Regions from separate parts of the Neobacillus sp. OS1-32 genome, predicted to be linked through region 3. Evidence: predicted binding sites of a transcription regulator. Region 3 holds the regulator's gene; each other region holds the start of a gene.

What was found. The regulator Rex, encoded in region 3, represses fermentation and respiration genes when NADH is low (regulators of the CRP and FNR family bind a similar motif). The targets are predictions, from matches to a motif close to TTGTGAAATATTTCACAA.
Region 1: a site for Rex is predicted at 3,250-3,267, ahead of pflB (formate C-acetyltransferase). Genes of this name have one in related genera too.
Region 2: a site for Rex is predicted at 3,716-3,733, ahead of RCG24_RS03155 (nitric-oxide reductase large subunit). Genes of this name have one in related genera too.

What each region holds. Positions count from the first base shown of each region.
Region 1 is NZ_CP133263.1:699,974-707,084, reverse strand. Features, by position in the region: gene mprF (bifunctional lysylphosphatidylglycerol flippase/synthetase MprF) at 1-2,441, opposite strand, end outside; gene RCG24_RS03740 (cupredoxin domain-containing protein) at 2,643-3,095, shown strand; gene pflB (formate C-acetyltransferase) at 3,345-5,624, shown strand; gene pflA (pyruvate formate-lyase-activating protein) at 5,756-6,505, shown strand; gene yidC (membrane protein insertase YidC) at 6,943-7,111, shown strand, end outside.
Region 2 is NZ_CP133263.1:593,572-600,682, forward strand. Features, by position in the region: gene RCG24_RS03125 (THUMP domain-containing class I SAM-dependent RNA methyltransferase) at 1-686, shown strand, start outside; partial or broken gene RCG24_RS03130 (metal-sulfur cluster assembly factor) at 821-1,124, opposite strand; gene RCG24_RS03135 (hypothetical protein) at 1,138-2,382, opposite strand; gene RCG24_RS03140 (DUF2249 domain-containing protein) at 2,395-2,604, opposite strand; gene RCG24_RS03145 (DUF2249 domain-containing protein) at 2,618-2,851, opposite strand; gene RCG24_RS03150 (Crp/Fnr family transcriptional regulator) at 2,878-3,570, opposite strand; gene RCG24_RS03155 (nitric-oxide reductase large subunit) at 3,812-6,181, shown strand; gene RCG24_RS03160 (hypothetical protein) at 6,208-6,354, opposite strand; gene RCG24_RS03165 (DUF2249 domain-containing protein) at 6,482-6,715, shown strand; gene RCG24_RS03170 (DMT family transporter) at 6,995-7,111, shown strand, end outside.
Region 3 is NZ_CP133263.1:2,989,632-2,996,742, forward strand. Features, by position in the region: gene groL (chaperonin GroEL) at 1-1,280, opposite strand, end outside; gene groES (co-chaperone GroES) at 1,330-1,614, opposite strand; gene RCG24_RS14790 (CPBP family intramembrane glutamic endopeptidase) at 1,976-2,695, shown strand; gene RCG24_RS14795 (YdiK family protein) at 2,692-2,892, shown strand; gene RCG24_RS14800 (cytoplasmic protein) at 3,022-3,600, opposite strand; gene RCG24_RS14805 (YhbD family protein) at 3,606-4,229, opposite strand; gene RCG24_RS14810 (redox-sensing transcriptional repressor Rex) at 4,523-5,179, opposite strand; gene moaC (cyclic pyranopterin monophosphate synthase MoaC) at 5,225-5,719, opposite strand; gene RCG24_RS14820 (ABC-F family ATP-binding cassette domain-containing protein) at 5,879-7,111, shown strand, end outside.

The DNA of each region.
Region 1 (7,111 bases), 2.0 Mb from region 3:
GGTTTCCAAATATTTGTATATTTTTCTTTAAATTCTTCTAACTCTTCAAAATGATAAATTAAATGACCATGTAAAAAAATTTGCGAGGCGATTTTTTCACTTAAGAAAGCAAATTTTGATAATCCCACATTGGCTAACGGCGCCATCCCCAAATTTAAACGCTCATAGCCTTGGCTCTTCGCCCACTCAATCAATGAAAGGAAGAGAAAATCAACTGTACCGGGTCTAACATCATGTTTGAAACGCATCAAATCAACTGAAATGGTCTGCTGATCATAAACATACATGATGCTCACAAACCCCAGAATTTGTAAATTATTATCTCTAACAATCGCAATTGGTGCTTTATTCAAATAGTTTTTATCAAAATATCCCAATGAAAAGCCCTTTTCCTTCCTCCCCTGCAGCCAATCTATTGATATCTCCTTTAATTCCTGAAAAAGCTTTTCCGAAAATGGCGGTTCCAGCAATTCGAAAGTATATTGATCACGAGAGAACTTATTTTCAATTGCCTGTAAATTTTGCAATTTATCGTCGGAGAGCGAGAATTCCTTTAAATCAATGACAGCTTCCTCCCCAAGCTTAAAGAAAGCAAAACCGTGATTGTGGAGAAGCGGCAGCATTTTTTCACCAACTTGATAAAATACCAAAGTATAGCCGTACAAATCGGCTTTTTCTTGAAATTCTGCTATGGCATTGGATATTTCCGCTTGTTCCCCGACAGGTTCCCCAAGAACAATCAATTTATCCGCATACTGTTGAAACGAAAATAAAATATTTCGTTTGCTATTCCAAAAAATAAATTTATCATGTAACAGGATTAAATGGGATAATACTTTTCCTTTGTATTTATAAAAATGATCGAGAATTTCTTTTTCCACATCGATTGATTTTTCAAATACCCACTTTTTTGGCAAACTAATTAAATAACCCGCAGAAAGAATCATAAACGCGATCAGCAGTCCAATGAAGGCGCTTGTGAATAAATCATGGGAATCTACAATAACATATGGCAATAATTTTTCCGGCATCGCCAATTTCGCGCTTGGCAAATTAAGGTAACCGATTATCAAGTACATGGAAGTGATGATGACAATGATCGAGACGTCAAACAATGTTTTTCCCCATGTCAGTACGTAGCTTTCTCGATAAAACTGTCCCTTGGACATTCTGAGAATCAGGGCAACAATGATTAAAAAAATCGCTTCTTCATAGTCGATCCCCTTAAAGATGGAAAATAATGCAGCTAGAATTAAAGCAAACATTGTTACATCATAGGTGCGTTTGACACTATACTCAATCCCCCGTGATAAGCCCAGCAATAAAAAGCCAGTCGCCACGGAAAGCTGATGGGAAACATTAATGATTGGGAAAGCCAAAAGTTCTTGGGCCATTCTCAGTCGGGACATAATCCCCGGAACACTAGCTGACAAAAGCAAGATTAATCCCGATGAAAAAACGAGCAGCGTCAGAATAATGTGACTCAGCCCTTGAACAATTGCCTTTGGCAAATCATTCCATGATTGATTCCATTTTTTCCAATATAATTTGACAAAGAATACAGAGCTTACTAAAAATGGAATAAAGTAATAGCCTATCCGATATAAAAGGAGCAGAACTAAAACCTTTTCCTGTGGAATATGTAAATCCTGCATTCCCCAAATGAAAACCAAATCAAAGGAGCCAAGTCCCCCGGGAATCATACTAATGATCCCTGCACAAGCGGAGCTAATGTATACCGGAAATAGCTTTGTCATTGGAATGCTAATACCCAATATATTGCTTAAGATGTAAATCGCAATAAACACAGCAAACCATTCGACAATGGAAACTGCGATCAGCTTCATTCCAGCATTAATGGATATAAGTGACTGGTTATTCTTCTTTGCATTGATCAAATGGATCATGATAAATACCGGTAAATACAAACTCACAGCTAAAACAGCAAAATAAAGCCATTTAATATCAACAAATAGCGGAAAATGCCGATAAAAAATGGTCACAACCCATGATAAAACGGATATACCGGTTAAATAAAAAAAAGACACGGAAGCAATGACACTTAGCAATCTACGTTTATCGTTCTCTAGCTTATGAAAAAAATATGTTCTTAGCATGGCTCCTATCAGGCCGCCAAAGCCAATTAAATTAGAAAATGAATTGGCAATAAACGATTGTTCCAACAGTTCCTTCTTAGGAACTTTGATCTGTAAGACTCTTACTAAAATCACATCGTATAAAATCATTGGCAAAACTGCACCAAAGGTGATCGCTATAATAAATAGTAAGACCCAGGCATTTAGTTGATTTAATTCATTTTTAAGTAACTCAACATTTAAATGCCCGGTAAATTTTCTAATTTCAATAACCGCGAGTATTAACAAAAATAGTGGAAAAATGAACTTTATTACTTTGACTATCTTTTCTTTTTTTATGCCCAACAAGAAAACCACCTATTTTATATTCCTGTTTTTACTATAAACGTTTCGACAAGAAAAACAAAGATATATATGCATTATTTTTGACCGCTTCATCCCCATTTAACCTACAGGCCGCATTAATAAATTAAAAAATGCAGACAAGTTTTCCACCCTATCAGGCATATGAATGAATGAGGACAAATTCTTAAGGAGGAACTTGAAATGAAATTTCTAGTATTTAAGAAGGAAACCTTTGTCTTCTTCTTAGCGATCGGGATTATGTTAACCGCTATATTAGCCTGGTTTATGATGAAGGCTGGCGATGCCGCTGTTTTTAATCAGACAGCCGATGAAGGTATTCGCGAGATTCATATGGTAACTGCTGAATTCAAAACAACAACAAAAAACGGAACGCAATTAGAGGCCTACAGATGGGATCCGGGAACAATCTCTTTAGAAAAAGGTGAAAAAGTACATTTATTTATTAGTGGGATAAACGGTGAAAAGCACCCTTTTTATATCGAAGGAACCGACATTAAGGGGACAGTTCAGAAAGGAAAGGAGACGGTGGTACCTCTTCAATTTGATAAAGAAGGAACCTATCGATTAATTTGTGAGGCCCATTCAACCAGAGACCATAATGGCCCAATGATTGCCTATATTGTTGTTGATTAGAACAGGAGGGGATGATTCCTGTTCTTTTTGTTTTATATAACAGTTGCTAATTTCTGCAAATGATTATAATACAGATTTTTATATTTAATGTAACACTTTTAATATATTTTGTAACTTATTTTTAAAACAATAAGATTTCACAATATCTTAACAATTGTTCATTGTTTCACATTAAAAATCTGTTATACTTAAATTGTGATAAAAAAGAATAACTGTTATATTCTTTATTTCTGTAAGGGGTGACTTAAAATGGAACAATGGAAAGGTTTCAAAACCGGTGTTTGGACAAAAGAAGTGAATGTGCGTGACTTTATTCTAAAAAACTTCACACCATATACAGGTGATGAAAGTTTCTTAGAGGGCCCTACAAAAGCAACAACAAAACTGTGGGGACAAGTTATGGAGTTATCGAAAAAGGAACGTGAAGCAGGCGGCGTTTTAGATGCTGACACTAAAGTTGTTTCAACTATTACTTCACACGGACCCGGATATTTAGATAAAGAGCTGGAACAAATTGTCGGTTTTCAAACTGATAAGCCGTTTAAACGTTCGTTGATGCCTTTTGGCGGAATCCGCATGGCGAAAAACGCGTTGGAATCATACGGCTATGAATTAGATCCGGAAATTGAACATATTTTCACCGATTGGCGGAAAACACATAACCAAGGGGTATTCGACGCCTATACTCCAGAAATGAGAGCAGCCCGTCATGCCGGCGTTATCACTGGTCTTCCTGATGCTTATGGACGCGGTCGGATTATTGGCGACTATCGTCGTGTTGCTCTATACGGTGTTGACTTTTTAATGAAAGAAAAGCAAAGAGAATTTAACTATATTGGCGATCGCACGATGACTGATGATGTGATTCGTGAACGTGAAGAATATAGCGAACAATATCGCGCTCTTAAAGAATTAAAGCAAATGGCTCTTTCATACGGTTATGATATTTCACAACCTGCTAAGAATGCGAAAGAAGCGATTCAATGGCTATACTTTGGTTACTTAGCTGCGATTAAAGAACAAAATGGTGCTGCCATGAGCCTAGGCCGTACCTCTACTTTCTTGGATATTTACATCGAAAGAGATTTGCGTAATGGGTCACTAACCGAAAAAGAAGCGCAGGAACTTGTTGACCATTTTGTTATGAAACTGCGTCTTGTTAAATTTGCAAGAACTCCTGAATATAACGAATTATACAGTGGTGACCCGACTTGGGTAACTGAATCCATTGGTGGGATGGCTCTTGACGGACGTCCATTGGTAACAAAGAACTCTTTCCGTTTCTTAAACACATTGGACAATTTAGGACCAGCTCCAGAACCAAACTTAACGATTCTTTGGTCTACCAAATTACCTGAAGGCTTTAAACAATATGCTGCCAAAATGTCGATTAAATCAAGTGCGATTCAATATGAAAATGACGATATGATGCGGGAAATTTATGGCGATGATTACGGTATTGCCTGCTGCGTATCAGCCATGAGAATCGGTAAACAAATGCAGTTCTTCGGTGCCCGGGTCAACATTGCGAAAGCCTTATTATATGCGATTAACGGCGGGATTGATGAAAGATATAAAACCCAAGTTGGACCTGCTTATCAGCCAATTACCTCTGAGTATTTGGATTACAACGAAGTCATGCAAAAATATGATAATATGCTTGATTGGCTATGTGAGCTATATGTCAACACATTAAATGTGATTCACTATATGCATGATAAATACAGCTATGAAAGACTTGAAATGGCGCTTCATGATCGTGAAATTCTTCGGACAATGGCTTGCGGTATTGCTGGACTTTCCGTTGCTGCTGACTCACTGAGTGCCATTAAATATGCAAAGGTGAAAACAATTCGTGATGAAAACGGCCTTGTTGTTGATTATCAAATCGAGGGCGATTATCCTAAATACGGCAATAACGACGACCGTGTTGACGAAATTGCGGTTAATCTTGTAAAAGAAATTATGAACAAAATTAGAAAACACAAAACATACCGTGGCGCTGTTCCAACACAATCTGTCTTAACGATTACTTCCAATGTCGTCTACGGTAAGAAAACTGGTGCAACACCAGATGGCCGTGAAGCAGGTAAACCATTTGCGCCAGGAGCAAACCCAATGCATGGCCGTGATTCCAAAGGTGCTCTTGCCTCATTAACTTCCGTGGCAAAATTACCTTATGAATCATCATTGGATGGTATCTCTAATACATTTACGATCACACCGAAAGCACTTGGTCGTGAAGATGAAACACAAGTAAAAAATGTCGTCGCCTTGCTTGATGGTTATATGACAAAACGCGGACATCATCTCAATGTCAATGTATTAAACCGTGATACCTTATTAGATGCCATGGATCATCCGGAATTATATCCACAATTAACCATCCGGGTATCTGGTTATGCAGTTAACTTCATTAAACTGACTCGCGAACAGCAAATTGATGTCATCAATCGTACGTTCCATGAAAGTATTACTGCTGCTGAACCAGCTAAGGAACCGGTTAAAGAGCTTGCGGGTGCTCATTAATAGGCACAAAAGTGTCTGGGGAAGGATTTAACCCCTTCCCCACACTTTTACTTTTTGTTGAGAATTAATTTCACCTTGTTACTTTCATTATTATCAATGGCTTGGCAATTAGAATGAAGGGAGATCATCATATGGACGGAAATATTCATTCCATTGAGACATTTGGAACTGTCGATGGGCCCGGTATCCGCTATGTCGTTTTTACTCAAGGCTGCCTGTTGCGCTGCCAATTTTGCCATAACGCCGATACATGGGAAATTGGTACCGGAAAACAAATGTCTGTGGCTGAAATCATTGAGGATTTATCATCCTACCTCCCTTTTATTGAAGCATCAGGCGGAGGGATTACCGTTACAGGCGGAGAGCCACTATTACAAATACCGTTTCTTATTGAGCTTTTCAAAGAATGTAAAAAGTTAGGGATTCATACTACAATTGATTCATCAGGCGGCTGCTTTTCCCATTCAAAGCTTTTCATCCAGCAGATCGAGGAGCTCCTGCACTATACAGACTTAATCTTGCTTGATTTAAAGCATATAAACCGGAAAAAACATATTCAGCTAACAGGAATGGCGAATGATCACATTTTGGAGTTTGCCAAATTTCTGTCAGATCGTAATCTGCCAATTTGGGTCCGCCATGTTCTTGTTCCAACCGTTACTGATGATCCTGATGACTTAAAACAATTGGGTGAATTTATTGGTTCACTTCATAATGTCGATAAAATTGAAATCCTCCCCTACCATAAACTTGGAGTATATAAATGGGAGACACTTGGATATGATTATCCATTAAATCATGTGGAACCACCAACTGAAGAACAAGTGAAATTTGCGGAACATTTGCTTACTGCACATTGGGTGAAACCGGTCGGACACTAATTTCCTTCGAAATTGGTGTCCTTTTTAAATTGATTATTTTTTTAATCTCCTATATACTCTTATCATTGGCTTAAAATTTGTCCAGCGCCCTGCGCTTATCTAGTGAGGTGATAATTTTTGTTTCAGATACTCATCGATCACTCTGATGTAAACACCCTTAATGCCCTATATCTTAGTATCTACTTGGGTCTCGTTCTAAAACACCTTTGGACGTGGAGTGTTGAGTACACTTTAAATGGAAATACCTCATATGCGAAAAATACAAAAATTATCCGGCCATTATTTTTTTTCAACAAAACAAGCAGCTTTAATGGGAGTATTATTCTTATTCGCATCATTAAATATATTCGCAGAAAAGAATGCCCTCAGGATGATTCTGAAGAACCTATTTCCCTCCTTATTGCTTACTAATTAAACCAACATTTTCAGGAGGAAATATGAAAAAACTAAAATCATCACTTATTACAATCGTTCTTTTAATGACCACAACTGTGTTACTATCAGCCTGTTCGTCACAGCCAAAAGGCGGAAATAATACAGGATTTTTTCATCATTATTTTGTCGAACCATTTTCGCTGATTATAAAATCAACGGCTAATCTGTTTA
Region 2 (7,111 bases), 1.9 Mb from region 3:
ATGCCAGCGGACAGGGTCTGCATAAACGGGGCTATCGGACTGCCCAAGGGGAAGCACCGCTAAAAGAAACATTGGCTGCAGCCCTTATCATGTTGACTAATTGGCATCCTGATCGGCCATTCTACGACCCTTTCTGCGGCTCCGGCACGATTCCAATTGAAGCGGCTTTAATTGGCCAAAATATCGCTCCGGGTTTTAACCGTGATTTCGTTTCTGAGGAGTGGAAGTGGCTTTCTTCCCGGGTCTGGGAAGAGGCTAGAATCGAGGCGGAGGATTTGGCAAAATATGATCAACCGCTTGATATAACTGGCTCTGACATCGATCATCGCATGGTAAAAATCGCACAGGAAAATGCCTTTGAGGCCGGTTTTGGCGATCTGGTCCATTTTAAGCAAATGCAAGTGAAGGATTTTACAGCAACAAAAGAATACGGTGTGATTGTCGGGAACCCTCCCTATGGTGAAAGGATTGGCGAGAAAACGGCTGTTGAAGCAATGTATCGTGATATGGGGCAAGTCTTTAGCCGTTTTGATACCTGGTCCATTTACATATTGACCTCGAATGAACAATTCGAGCAATTATATGGAAAGCCGGCAACAAAGAAACGTAAGCTTTATAACGGTTCGATTCGTACCGATTTATACCAATATTGGGGCAGGAAACCGCCGCGAAATCATGAAGTTTGACACGATTCAATAAGAAAAGCGAAAGCGCCTTTGGTGGAGCTTCCGCTTTTCTTTGTCCAGCTGCAGCGCCTAACCCCTCGAGGTCAAAGAACATTTGCTTGTCGGGGCTGACCAAGGCGCTTCCGCTTTTCTTTTTACCATCTTCCTAATGCTCTTTTTCCTTCCTCTGTCATTTTGTCAGGGGACCATGCTGGTTCCCAGAACGAGGTTAACCTCGACGTTTCTGGTTTCTTCAAGCGCTTCGACACAGTAGCGCACTCCGCTCGTAATACTGCTGTGAAGCGGGCATCCTGGTGTTGTTAAGGTCATGGTAATTTGTACATCGCCTTGTTCAGTAGTCCCGATACCATATATTAATCCTAAATCGACCACATTCATATTTAATTCAGGATCATAGACGCTTTTTAATGCTTCGAGTATTTTCTCTTCTAAGTTCATCGTAAACACCTCGTTATTTTTTTAAAACGCTAAAGATTCCACCAGCAAACACGATAAATACAATCGATGCAACGAATTGTCCAATATTAAAGAGAACTGCAGATTGGATGATTAAGGAACAAAAAACGACAGCTACTGCGGTTATCAATAATGACAAAACAGGGGCTATGAGTTTTTCATTCATCATTTCCTTTAAAGCAGGTACCTTTGCTTTGCCAATTTCTTTACTGTATTTATAGGTCCACCAGAGGAAAGGAACAATCTTATATAAATAGCCTGTGATGCTAAGAACGATCCAAAGTAAAATATAGGCGTAGACGAGCGGTCCGATCACCTTATTAAATGTTGAAGTCCATAAAAGCAAGAAGGCTGCCAAATGAATAATGTTTCCCAAGCCAATAGCTGACAAAGCAAATGAGAACGGCTTATCGAGTTTTTTCTTTAACCTTTTGTTAATGATGATGCTGATATGCCAGCTGAAAATGGAAAACCCCACTAACAGTAGAAAGAAACCAACCTTTGTTAAAACGCTTTGTCCATTAAAGAAGGAAATGAGTGTGATGATCAGTCCTGCTGTATAAAATCCATATACATATCTGGCATGAATCATTGGAAAACCATGCGATAATGAAAACATCGGAACCATCTTATAGGAAAATCCGAAAATTAACAGAGTAAACCAGCCGGTAAGGCCCATTAATAAATGGCTTTTAAAAATAGCTTGATAATAGTTGGTACCGGTACCTGTTTCTAAGCAATATATTAAGGTGATCCCTAAGGATATCGTCAGCAGCAAGCAAACTAAAGCGGTTCCGACAAAAGCCGTCAGGATATTTGGCTTAGCCTGTGTTTGTAAGGTCATCAGCATTTGAAATATAAACATTAAAATTCCCAAAAGGGTCAGGATCCCTGGAATCAACGCATGTTGCGGTGAAAAATATAAAGTGACAGCAAAGGAGATGACTCCTATTGCCGTAATGAAAAATTGGATAAAACCCAATTTTTCACTCCAAATTTTAGTTAAAAAGGCCACTGGTACCAGCTGGTACATCGCTCCCATAGCAATCATCAAGGCCCACCCCAGGACTAATAAATGGGCTGCCGACCAAATCCCCGGAATTCGAAAGCTGCCCCCGGTCACCATTTGCCCGTTAAATAGCAACATGATTTGCGAGGCAATGAGGGCTATTAAACTAAATAATATAAAGGAAAAAGGAAGTTTGAAATTGGTTTCACTTCCTAAATTCTGCGGAAGCATAGTCTCACCTTCTTAACGAAAGATTTCAATTTTAAAACTTCCATCTGATTGTTGTTCGGTTCGCTGTTTATATCCGAGTTCTTCCAGCTGCTCATAAAGGAACATGGGTCTTCTATCATTAATAATCGTTAATACTTCATCATCTTTCATTTTTGTTAATGCAGCTAAAGTCCGCATCATTGGCTGTGGCGGCTCAAGACCACGATTATCTAGCATTTTCATTGATTTCACACTCCTAGTTGCTCTTTGTAAAGGTTACTTTCCAATGCTTTTTTTCGATTTCCTCCGCCTCATGGGAAAAGCCCTTTGCTTTTAAAATGGCAAACAGCGGGGTTGGCTTAAACGGGGCATGAAGAATGAAGATATCGCCCTGATTGCAATCCTTTACAGCCTCCATTATTTTTTGGAATGGCTCAATTTTATTTTTTAAATCTTCTCTAACATCTAATTCAATTATTTTCGGTTCCATTTAACCATCCTTACCTTTCCTTCAAATTAAGAAAACAATTCTCCTTGGAGGGATTCACGGTCGATATAGTAAAACCCATCCTCACTCAGAACAACTTGCTTTTTCTTTTTTAATTGGTTAATCGTACGGCTGACAGTTTCCCTGGAAGTTCCAATCATATTGGCCAATTCCCGATTTGTAAATGGGGTTGTCAGCTTATAATGACCCCCGATTTTTTCCCCATTCGTTTTACATAACCTAATAAGCAGGAGAACAATTTGTTCAAATGTATTATGAAGAACCTGCGCTTCTAATCTCCCTTGTAAATCGATAATTTTTTCTCCCAGCACTTTAAAAAGTTTAATACAAAGTTCAGGAAAAGAAATGAGGATTTCTTCAAATTTGTCAATAGGGATAACAATTAAATCTGCATCCTCGATAACCTCAGCATGTGCTGGATAATGCCCCTTCCTAAAAAAGCCGGCATGAGGAAACATTTCACCCGGTTCCAACACCGAGACAATTTGCTCCTTACCGGTAAAATCAGTTTTGTAAATTTTCACCTTACCGCGATGAATAAAGAAGACACGATCAAGGGGGTCGTCCTGCATAAAAACATACATCTTATGCTTATAAAAGCGAGTTAGGGCAATCTCCACGATGGGAGCTAGTTCATCGGATGATAACTCTTTAAATAAGGGGACATCGGATAGTCTCTTTTCTATGTCCTCTTGCCTCATTAACATCACCTTCATGTTATTAATTACTCTATTCGGAACTATTTTAGCAATGAAATCACAGTAAATATGTGACCTGCATCATAGAAGTGAAGTTTTTATGAAAATAATTCTCGATGTGACAAAATTGTGAACAAAAATCCGCTAAATGTGAGAATTATCACAGATTAAAAATGAGGCGCCTCACACTGTAGAATTATTGGAAAGCTAAAATATGATTTGTAATGAAAAGGAGGAGAACCAAATGGATATCCAAAGGGGAACAGCCACAAAAAAAATGGCAAAGGAAAATAAAAATGCCCTATTGAAATCTATTCTATTAGTCACTATTATTCTTAGTTTCACAGTTTTGCTTGGGGGAGGTTATTGGATCTTCAAGGAACAAGCTCCTAGGCCGCTGAAAATCACCAATCAAAAGGGTGAAGTATTGTTAACGAAAAAATCAATTATGGGCGGCCAGGCCGTATGGCAAAAATACGGATTAATGGATTATGGTACCGTGCTTGGACATGGCTCCTATATGGGACCGGACTATACGGCCGAAGCATTAAAAATATATACCGAAGGAATGCAGGATTTTAAGGCAAATCAACAGTATCAGCAAAATTATGCGACCCTAAATACGGATGATAAGGCAATCATCAAAAATCAAGTTATTAAGGAAATGCGAAAAAATCGTTATGATTCAAGCAAAGATACTTTGCAGCTTACGGACGCACAGGCGTTTGGCTTGGAGAAAGTGCGTACATATTATAAGAAGATTTTCACAAAAGGCGATGGCTGGGGTTTAAAGGCCAATCTAATAAAAGAATCAGATATGCCAACAAGTCATCGTGCCTATGTAGATAACGGGGATCAAATAAAGCAAATTTCTGATTTCTTCTTCTGGACGGCCTGGCTCTCAAGCACTGTACGGCCAGGAGACAAAATAACCTATACGAATAACTGGCCGTATTACGAAGATGCCGGAAATCATCTGTCTTTCTCAGCTGTATGGTGGAGCGGAGCAAGCGTTACGATATTAATTTTAATGATTGGGATTATTCTATACTTCTTCTACCGTTATCAATTTAGCATGAAAGAGGCCTATAAGGAAGGAAATTTCCCGCGGATAGATTTACGTGCCATGCCGGTGACAAGTTCGCAGGTTAAAACAGGAAAGTATTTTGCCGTTGTTTCAGTGTTATTCTTTGTTCAATGTATGTTTGGGGCGTTACTTGCCCACTATTACATTGAACCGGAGAGCTTTTTCGGAATAAAGTGGATTCATGATATCCTTCCATTTAATATCACAAAAGGCTATCATTTGCAGCTGGCGATATTCTGGATTGCAACTGCCTGGCTTGGAATGGGGATCTATGTAGCACCGCTTGTTGGCGGTTATGAACCGAAGAAGCAAGGATTATTAGTTGATATTTTATTCTGGGCATTAGTTGTCCTTGTCGGCGGCAGCATGGTCGGCGAATGGCTTGGTGCCAAAGGCTATTTAGGCAACGAATGGTTCCTGTTCGGACACTCAGGCTGGGAATATATTGAGCTGGGACGTGTATGGCAGCTGATTCTGATCGTAGGTATGTTTATTTGGCTGTTTATTGTCTTTCGGGGAATTAAAGCCGGATTAAAGAAAGAAAGTGATAAAGGCGGTTTAATTCACTTATTATTTTACTCGGCAATTGCTGTTCCAGCCTTTTATATCTTCGCATTATTTATTAATCCGGATACAAGCTTTACCTTTGCTGATTATTGGCGTTGGTGGATCATTCACCTTTGGGTGGAAGGAATTTTCGAAGTGTTTGCCGTAGTGGTAATCGGGTTCTTACTTGTTCAATTGGGACTCGTTACGAAAAAATCAACTGTTAGACAATTATACTTCCAATTAATTTTATTGTTAGGCAGCGGGGTAATCGGCATTGGCCACCATTATTACTATAACGGATCCGCTGAGGTTTGGATAGGACTTGGTGCTGTTTTCTCAGCTCTGGAAGTCATTCCGTTGACATTATTAATTCTTGAAGCATATGAACAATATAGAATGATGCGTGATGGCGGCGTCGATTTTCCTTTCAAAGGTACCTTCTGGTTCTTGATTTCTGTTGCCATCTGGAACTTGGTCGGTGCTGGTGTCCTAGGATTCTTGATCAATCTGCCAGCCGTTTCCTACTTTGAACATGGGCAATTCTTAACACCAGCTCATGGACATGGTGCGATGATGGGGGTATATGGTATGTTTGCCTGTGCAGTCCTGCTATACTCCTTAAGAAATGTTGTAAAACCAGAGGCTTGGAATGATAAGTGGATTAAATTTAGCTGTATCATGTTAAATATCGGTCTTGCCGGAATGGTCTTCTTATCGCTGCTTCCTGTCGGTATTAAGCAAATAAAAGAAGCCTTCTATCATGGTTATGCAGCCAGCCGTTCCTCGGCATTCCTGAAACAGGATTTTGTGCAAACTATATTAACCTGGCGTGCTGTTCCTGACACCATTTTCCTAGCCGGAGTAATTGTTCTTACACTATTCTGCATTAAAGCGCTTTTCAATTTGCGTAAGCCAACACATAAAGAGGGGGAAAAGCTCCCGGTTAAAGATTTAACACTTGATTATGAAGAAGAATAAATAAGGAAAATCCGTAAGGCTCAGCTTTACGGATTTTCATTTTTTTTGCATATAGTTTCGTAGCAAGTGAAGCAGTAACTTTGTTTTTCATCCGTCATGACTCCATTGAAAAAACCGTCTAAACAATAAATGTCTTTACCACAGCAACTGCAGGTGCCAACTAATTCCTTCATCCCAAATCCTCCTTTGCCTTAAACCTATTAACAAAATCATCAATAAACTGTGATAGGGTTCACTATTTCTTGGAAAAACATTTTTTATAATGTAATAGCAGTTAACGAAATAACAGGAGTGATTCTATTGCAAACTTTTGCTAAGGTAATAAATGTACCAGATTATCCACCACGTGAAAAACATCCAACGATCTTTAAAGCATTTGATGCGTTAGCATCGGGGGAAATCATGCAAATTATCAATGACCATGATCCAAAGCCCCTGCTATATCAATTTATGATGGAGAGAGCAGAGCAATTTACTTGGGAGTATACTGAAGAAGGTCCTGAAATTTGGAAAGTAACGATTAGTAAGAGATAATTTTTGCTGATTTGACAAGTCCCTCTTTAAAACATTCGAGAAACCCATTATTTTAGATAAATTTATTTTACAACAGAAATAACTTCTGTTGTATTTTTTTATAAAGGGGAGATCGCTTGCACCGTCTTTTAACTTTTCAGAAGAATGTGATAAAATTTATTTTATGAAAAAGGGGGAAGCTTTGATGGATTTTGGACCATTAACTATGGAGTTCTTAGAATTATGTCAGAAAGACATTGATTATTTATCAGAAAAATATGGAAAGGTGTATCAGTTAAATTGAAACACGTTTACCCGATTTTTTTGATATCTATTAGTGCGACGTTATGGGGGATTATCGCGATCTTTGTTCGGAAACTTTCAGCTATTGGCTTATCTTCAATGGAAATTGTTACT
Region 3 (7,111 bases):
AGTTCAGCCACTTTGCTGTATACATTTAGAAGAGCAACGCCACCACCGGATACGATACCTTCTTCAACAGCAGCGCGAGTAGCGTTTAGAGCGTCTTCGATGCGAAGTTTGCGTTCTTTTAATTCTGTTTCAGTGGCAGCACCAACTTTGATAACGGCTACACCGCCAGCTAATTTAGCTAAGCGCTCTTGTAATTTTTCCTTGTCAAATTCAGAAGTAGTTTCTTCTAATTGAACGCGGATTTGGTTGACACGAGCTTGGATGTCTTCAGTAGAACCTGCACCTTCAACGATCGTTGTGTTTTCTTTTGTAACCACAACTTTAGAAGCACGACCTAGAGCATCAATTGTTGTTGATTTAAGGTCACGGCCAAGCTCTTCGGTAATCACTTGACCACCAGTTAATGCAGCAATATCTTCAAGCATTGCTTTACGACGATCGCCAAAGCCAGGAGCCTTAACAGCAACAGCATTGAATGTTCCGCGAAGTTTGTTTACGACTAGCGTAGCAAGTGCTTCACCTTCTACATCCTCAGCAATCAACAATAATGGCTTGCCTTGTTGGACCACTTGCTCAAGTACAGGCAGGATTTCTTGAATGCTGGAAATCTTCTTATCTGTAATTAAGATGTATGGATTTTCTAATTCAGCTTCCATTTTGTCAGTATTTGTTACCATGTATGGGGAAGCGTAGCCACGGTCAAATTGCATACCTTCTACAACATCCAATTCAGTTGTGAAGCCTTTAGATTCTTCAATCGTGATAACACCGTCGTTACCAACGCGCTCCATGGCTTCCGCGATTAATTCACCAACTTCTTTGTCATCAGAAGAAATTGCAGCAACTTGGGCAATGGATTCTTTGCCTTCGATTTGTTTTGAAATAGCTTTTAATTCTGTAACCGCAGTGGCAACTGCTTTTTCGATCCCTTTACGGATGCCCATTGGGTTTGCACCGGCAGTTACGTTCTTTAAGCCTTCGCGAATCATTGCTTGTGCAAGAACGGTTGCAGTAGTTGTACCGTCACCGGCAACATCATTTGTTTTGCTGGCTACTTCGGCAACAAGCTTTGCACCCATGTTTTCGAATGCATCTTCAAGTTCAATTTCTTTCGCGATTGTTACACCGTCGTTAGTGATAAGCGGTGAACCGAATTTTTTCTCAAGAACCACGTTGCGTCCTTTAGGTCCAAGAGTTACTTTTACTGCATCTGCAAGTGTATCAACACCGCGTAGCATCGCGCGGCGAGCGTCTTCACTAAATTTAATCTCTTTAGCCATTGTTCAAAAACCTCCTCATATGTTTAAAAAGTTTACTGATTTTTTCTTATTAGTCGATGATAGCCAAGATGTCACTTTCACGTAAAATTAAGTATTCAGTACCTTCGTACTTGACTTCAGTACCGGCGTATTTTGAGAAGATAATCCGATCGCCCTCAGAAACTTCAAGTGCTACGCGTTCTCCATTGTCAAGAACACGGCCAGTACCTACAGCTACCACTTTTCCTTCCTGCGGCTTTTCTTTTGCTGAATCCGGTAATACGATACCGCTGGCAGTTTTTTCTTCAGTTTCGACTTGTTGGATGATAATGCGATCACCTAATGGTTTTAACACTTAAAACAACCTCCTCAAATATGTGTTTTCAATCAATTATTAGCACTCGACATCAATGAGTGCTAACACAATTATTATAATAATGAATCTAAAAGTCTTTTGCAAGTCTGATGCACAAAATTTTAAAGAAAAATATGAGTGTTTTTTCGTGAACCGTATTTTAATTGATGAACTATACAGCCCCAAAAATCTAACCAATCAAATCCTTTTTTCCACCTTATAAAGTATGGTAAATTCCTCCTTTTCTATACATAAAAATTATCCAAGAGTTCTCAAAATTGAATGGGATGATTTTTAAAGGTAAAATAGTACAGAGTGATGCAAAAAACGTGATTTAGGAATAATAAAGGAGACTATATTTTTGAAGAAGGAATATTGGATTATCTTAATTGTATATATCGCGATGCAGTTTTCGGGCATCATTGGAATGCCTTTGCTTGTCAGGGGATTGAAGATCGACCGGGTTATGGCGCTGCCTATTTGGCTCATCATCAGCTTTACCCTTGCGCTGATCATTATTTTATTTATTTTAAGAAAAGACAGCCATGCTCGTGGTCCAAAGGGGACAGGCCAAGGCAGTTCTATTGGTCACTCGATAATATGGGCGGTTTCTGGCTTTTTCCTGGCACTGTTTTCGCAATATGCCGCTGCGATTATTGAGCAACTGCTGGGGATTCATATGGGGTCCGAAAATACGCAGCAAATCCTGAACATCATCGATATTTTTCCACAGGCAATGATTGTAACAAGCATCATTGGCCCGATTTTAGAGGAAATTGTCTTTCGCAAAATTATCTTTGGCAGTCTTTATCGGCGTTTTAATTTTATTATTTCAGCACTTATCAGCTCGGTTATCTTTGCTTTGGCGCATATGGAGCCTGAGCATATTATCCTTTATTCGGCAATGGGCCTGACGTTTGCGTTCCTATATGTTAAAACCAATCGGATTATCGTGCCAATCTTTGCACATGTAATGATGAACACTTTGGTTGTATTAGTCCAAACTGTTTATCGCGATGATATTGAAAGATTGCAGCGTGATCTTGAGTCCATTCAAAACTTTATCGGAGGATTTTTATGAGACGTTCACCTTTGTTTTCCGGCCTGATTTATTTTTTATTAGGCGCCCTTTTCACCTACTTTGCCATTACGGAAGTACAGACCAACGGCTGGGGCTTTTTCAGCTATCTATTAGTCATTTTGGCTACCTTCGATATTGGGTCAGGATTAAAAATGATCACCTTTCACTTCAAATTCAGGGATCAATTGAAAAAATAAGTATCATGTCAAGCACCAAGAAATGTGGAAGCAACCGTTAAGCAGCGTATCACCAAGGGCCGCTCCTTAACGCAGGTAGAAGCGGGTCGGCCATTTGTTGCTCGACGCTCGAGCTGGACATATGAAAAATTACTTGGTGCCTGACACCGTTTTGACTGTTGAGTCAGGGTCTTGTTGAAAGTCCGTCCTGTATTCAACCGTTCCAATGATACAGCCTGGGCCAATTTTTATTTTATTGCCTCTGACAATGTCCGCTGTTGTATTTTCCAGGTAAATGTCATCGCCTTCGATTACTTTGGTCTGTAGTGATCCAGTCTCTTTTCCGAACGGGAACAACGAGTTTTTCTTCCGTTTCACAGTAATTTTCCCGCCGCCGATTTCTTCAGCCTTACTGCTTCCGAACCTTAAGACAATATTAATAGTTTCAGCGGTTAATAGGCCTTTAATCTCAAAGCCGCCGCTTGAATGGAATGACTCATATTTGACCTTAATCGTTTGGCAGCCAATTTCCTTAGCTGTACACTCACCATAAATTTGAATCTCAATATGCTCTGCGTTTAACAAACCACCAATGATAAATTGTGATTCTGCTTTAAAAATTTCCGTTTCACAGTCCTTGGCCACCTTCAAGATGCCCTTGACCCTTACTTCTTCAGCTTTTACTCTGCCGCCAATCGCCGCATGACCCGATATTTCCAGTTTTTTCACGACATTTAAAATAATTTTGCCTTTAGTTCCTCTATGCAGGTTAACAGCGAGAGCTTGGCAACTACCTTTGTCCCAGACTCAAAATGAAAACTTTCAGCATTAATCAGCAGCAAACAGGAGGACACCCCCAGCTTTCTCGTGATGACGATTTCCCCATGTTTTTGTTCAATTAGCGGGCGGTTTAGCTTTAAAAGCTGAAGCAGCATTTTTCCTTCGTCTAAATTGATCTCCCCTGATTGCAGCAGTTTTTCCAATACATTTGCCTCAAGAATCCTCGAAAAATCAAACTGAAAATGGCCACTCTCACTTTCTTGGTAAATATTCATAACCGTCTCTGAAACAATGTTACGTTTTATAAGTTCATCCTTTGTTAAAATAATTTCCGTTACATTTGGTGATAACAGATCTGCCAATTCATCCAGCGACAAATTCTCCTTCATTGTTTGAATTTTTTCAATCCGTTCCAATATCCTTTCCTTGGGAAAAAAGGTTTCTTGACCTGTAAATGTTGATTTACGGATAAACCATTCCTCTGGTATAAGATCCTTCCGTTTCCAGCGGTATAACTGCCCATACGAAATTCCGGTTAAACTCAATAAGTCCTTTTTGGAAATTAACTCCTCGCTCATTTTCGATAACCCCTTTCTATTTTACAGTGTAACATAACATTGTTATGCTGTAAAATTTTATTTTCTGTTTTTTGGAAAATAGGGCTGATTGCCAATTATCCCGCACAGCTATCACCAAATCATCGTCCCCTTCCGGACAGCTTCAAACTACGATCCTCCCTTTTTGTCTTTTCTGCTATCCCATCAATAAATAAACGCATGGCCTCATGTACCTGTTGCAGTGCCTGACACCATGCTTTCACTTAGACAATTAAAAAAAGCTTCCCTGATCATCATCAGAAAAGCTTTTTCTCCTATTCTTCGGTTTCGTCGACATTCGGATAATGCTTCAAAAAGTACACCAGTGATTGCAGTTCAACTGCGAGGTCAATGTGATGTACGCGAATCGATTTGGCGACATTTAATCTTGCCGGGGTAAAGTTCAGGATCCCCTTTACATTCGTGTTGCCAAGACGGTCCGTAATCAATTGGGCAACCTGAGCCGGTACTGTTAAAATAACCACCGAAATCTCTTCTTCGTTTAAATGTTTTTCTAAATCATCCATCGCAAAAACTGGAACATCACCAATTAATGTTCCAACCTTTCCAGGGTCAACATCGAAGGCGCAGGTGATTTTGGTATTATTATTTTTCATAAAATTATAATTTAAAAAGGCAGTTCCTAAATTACCCACACCAATTAGGGCTACTTTCGTTAATTCATCCTGGTCCAGAGTTTTCCGAAAAAAGGATAATAAATAATTTACATTATAGCCATATCCTTTTTTCCCGAGGGCACCAAAATAGGAAAAATCCCTGCGAATTGTAGCTGAATCAACCTTCACTGCTTCACTTAACTCTGCTGACGACACCCTTTGTTTACCAGAAGAATGCAGATTTTTTAAAAACCGATAATATAACGGTAGCCGCTTTGCTGTTGCCTGTGGAATCTTCGTCGTTTCATTCGACATTCTCTCCTTCACCCCGCTTCAAGTATTAGCTCCATTGCTGCATGTTCAAATCAGGTCGGTTCTTTTATAGTCACCACTTTTACCGCCGGTTTTTTCCACTAAATAAGTTGGTCCGATTACCATACCCTTATCCACTGCTTTACACATGTCATAGACCGTTAAAGCACACGCAGAGGCTGCTGTTAACGCTTCCATCTCAACTCCCGTGCTACCGATTGTTTTCACAGATACGGCAATATGTAACTGGTATTGTTTTAATTGAATTTGCTCCCAGGAAAAACTAATATTTATCCCTGTTAACGGAATAGGGTGGCACATCGGAATGATCTCCCAGGTTTTCTTGGCCGCCATTACCGCAGCAACTTGAGCAACTGCCAAGACATCGCCTTTTTTCATTTCATGATGCGTTATTTTTTGGTAAATTTCTTCACTTACGGTAATGCTGGAATGAGCAAAAGCAGTGCGGACTGTTTTCGGCTTATTGCTGACGTCCACCATCTTTGCTCTTCCTTCTTCATTAAAATGAGTAAACTCAGCCATTATAAATACCTCCTCCCAAATGATACTATATTTTTTTGTCGATGTGTGTGAAACTTTGAACTAACGGTATATTTTTTTATCCAATTACGGCTTTTTTGCTCGTATTGCCGCCCTTTCGGGAATAAGGTACACTATTTGTAAGTATAGAGGTGAATGAACATGATTTTACTGCAAGTTAATCAATTACAAAAATATTATGGTGCTGACCTTATTTTATCGAATATAAAGCTAGAATTACAAACTCGGGACCGCGTCGCCCTCGTCGGCCGGAACGGGGCAGGTAAATCGACATTATTGAAAATTATTGCTGGACATCTGTCTTATGATGGCGGCGAGATCATCAAGCCGAAAGAGGTAACAATCGGCTATTTAGCCCAGAATACCGGTTTGGAATCCAATTTTTCCATCTGGGAGGAAATGTTGAGTGTCTTCGAAGCACTTCGAAAGATGGAAAAATCTTTACGCAAGCTTGAGGAGCAAATGGCTGATCCTGATATTTTTAACCATCAGGCAAAGTACGAACGAATTATTCATGAATATGACCATTTACAGGTCCAGTTTAAAGAACTTGGCGGCTATCAATTTGAAGCGGATATTCGCTCCGTGCTGCATGGACTCAATTTTCATGACCATTCATTGATGATCTCAAGCCTCAGTGGCGGTCAAAAAACACGGCTTGCGTTAGGTAAGTTACTGCTGACGAAACCGGACATTTTAATATTGGACGAGCCCACCAACCATCTGGATATCGAAACGCTCTCCTGGCTTGAACAATATTTACAAGGGTATGATGGGGCCATTTTAATTGTTTCGCACGACCGCTATTTCTTGGACAAAGTGGTCACTCAGGTGTACGAATTATCGCGCAACCGCATCCAACGGTTTAGCGGCAATTATAGTGCTTATTTAGAACAGAAGGCAGCCAATTTTGAACGTGACATGAAGCTATATGAAAAACAGCAGCAAGAAATCGCTGCCCTGCAAGATTTTATCCAGCGCAATATCGCCCGGGCGACAACGACGAAACGGGCGCAAAGCCGGAGGAAAAGGCTAGAGAAAATGGAAGTTATCGACCGTCCGTTAGGTGATGAAAAGTCTGCCAATTTTTCATTTGACATTGAAAAGCAAAGCGGCAACGATGTATTAGCGGTAAATTCCCTTGCAGTCGGTTATGATGGCGAGAAAGTATCGGAGAACATTTCTTTCCGCGTATTTAGGGGTGACAGCATTGCTTTGGTCGGCCCAAACGGCATCGGTAAGTCCACTCTGCTTAAGACGATTATTAAAAAGCTAAAACCGCTTGGCGGAGAAATTTTATATGGGTCCAATTTATTGATTGGTTATTATGACCAGGAGCAGGCAAACTTGACTTCCAACAAACGGGTCTTAAAC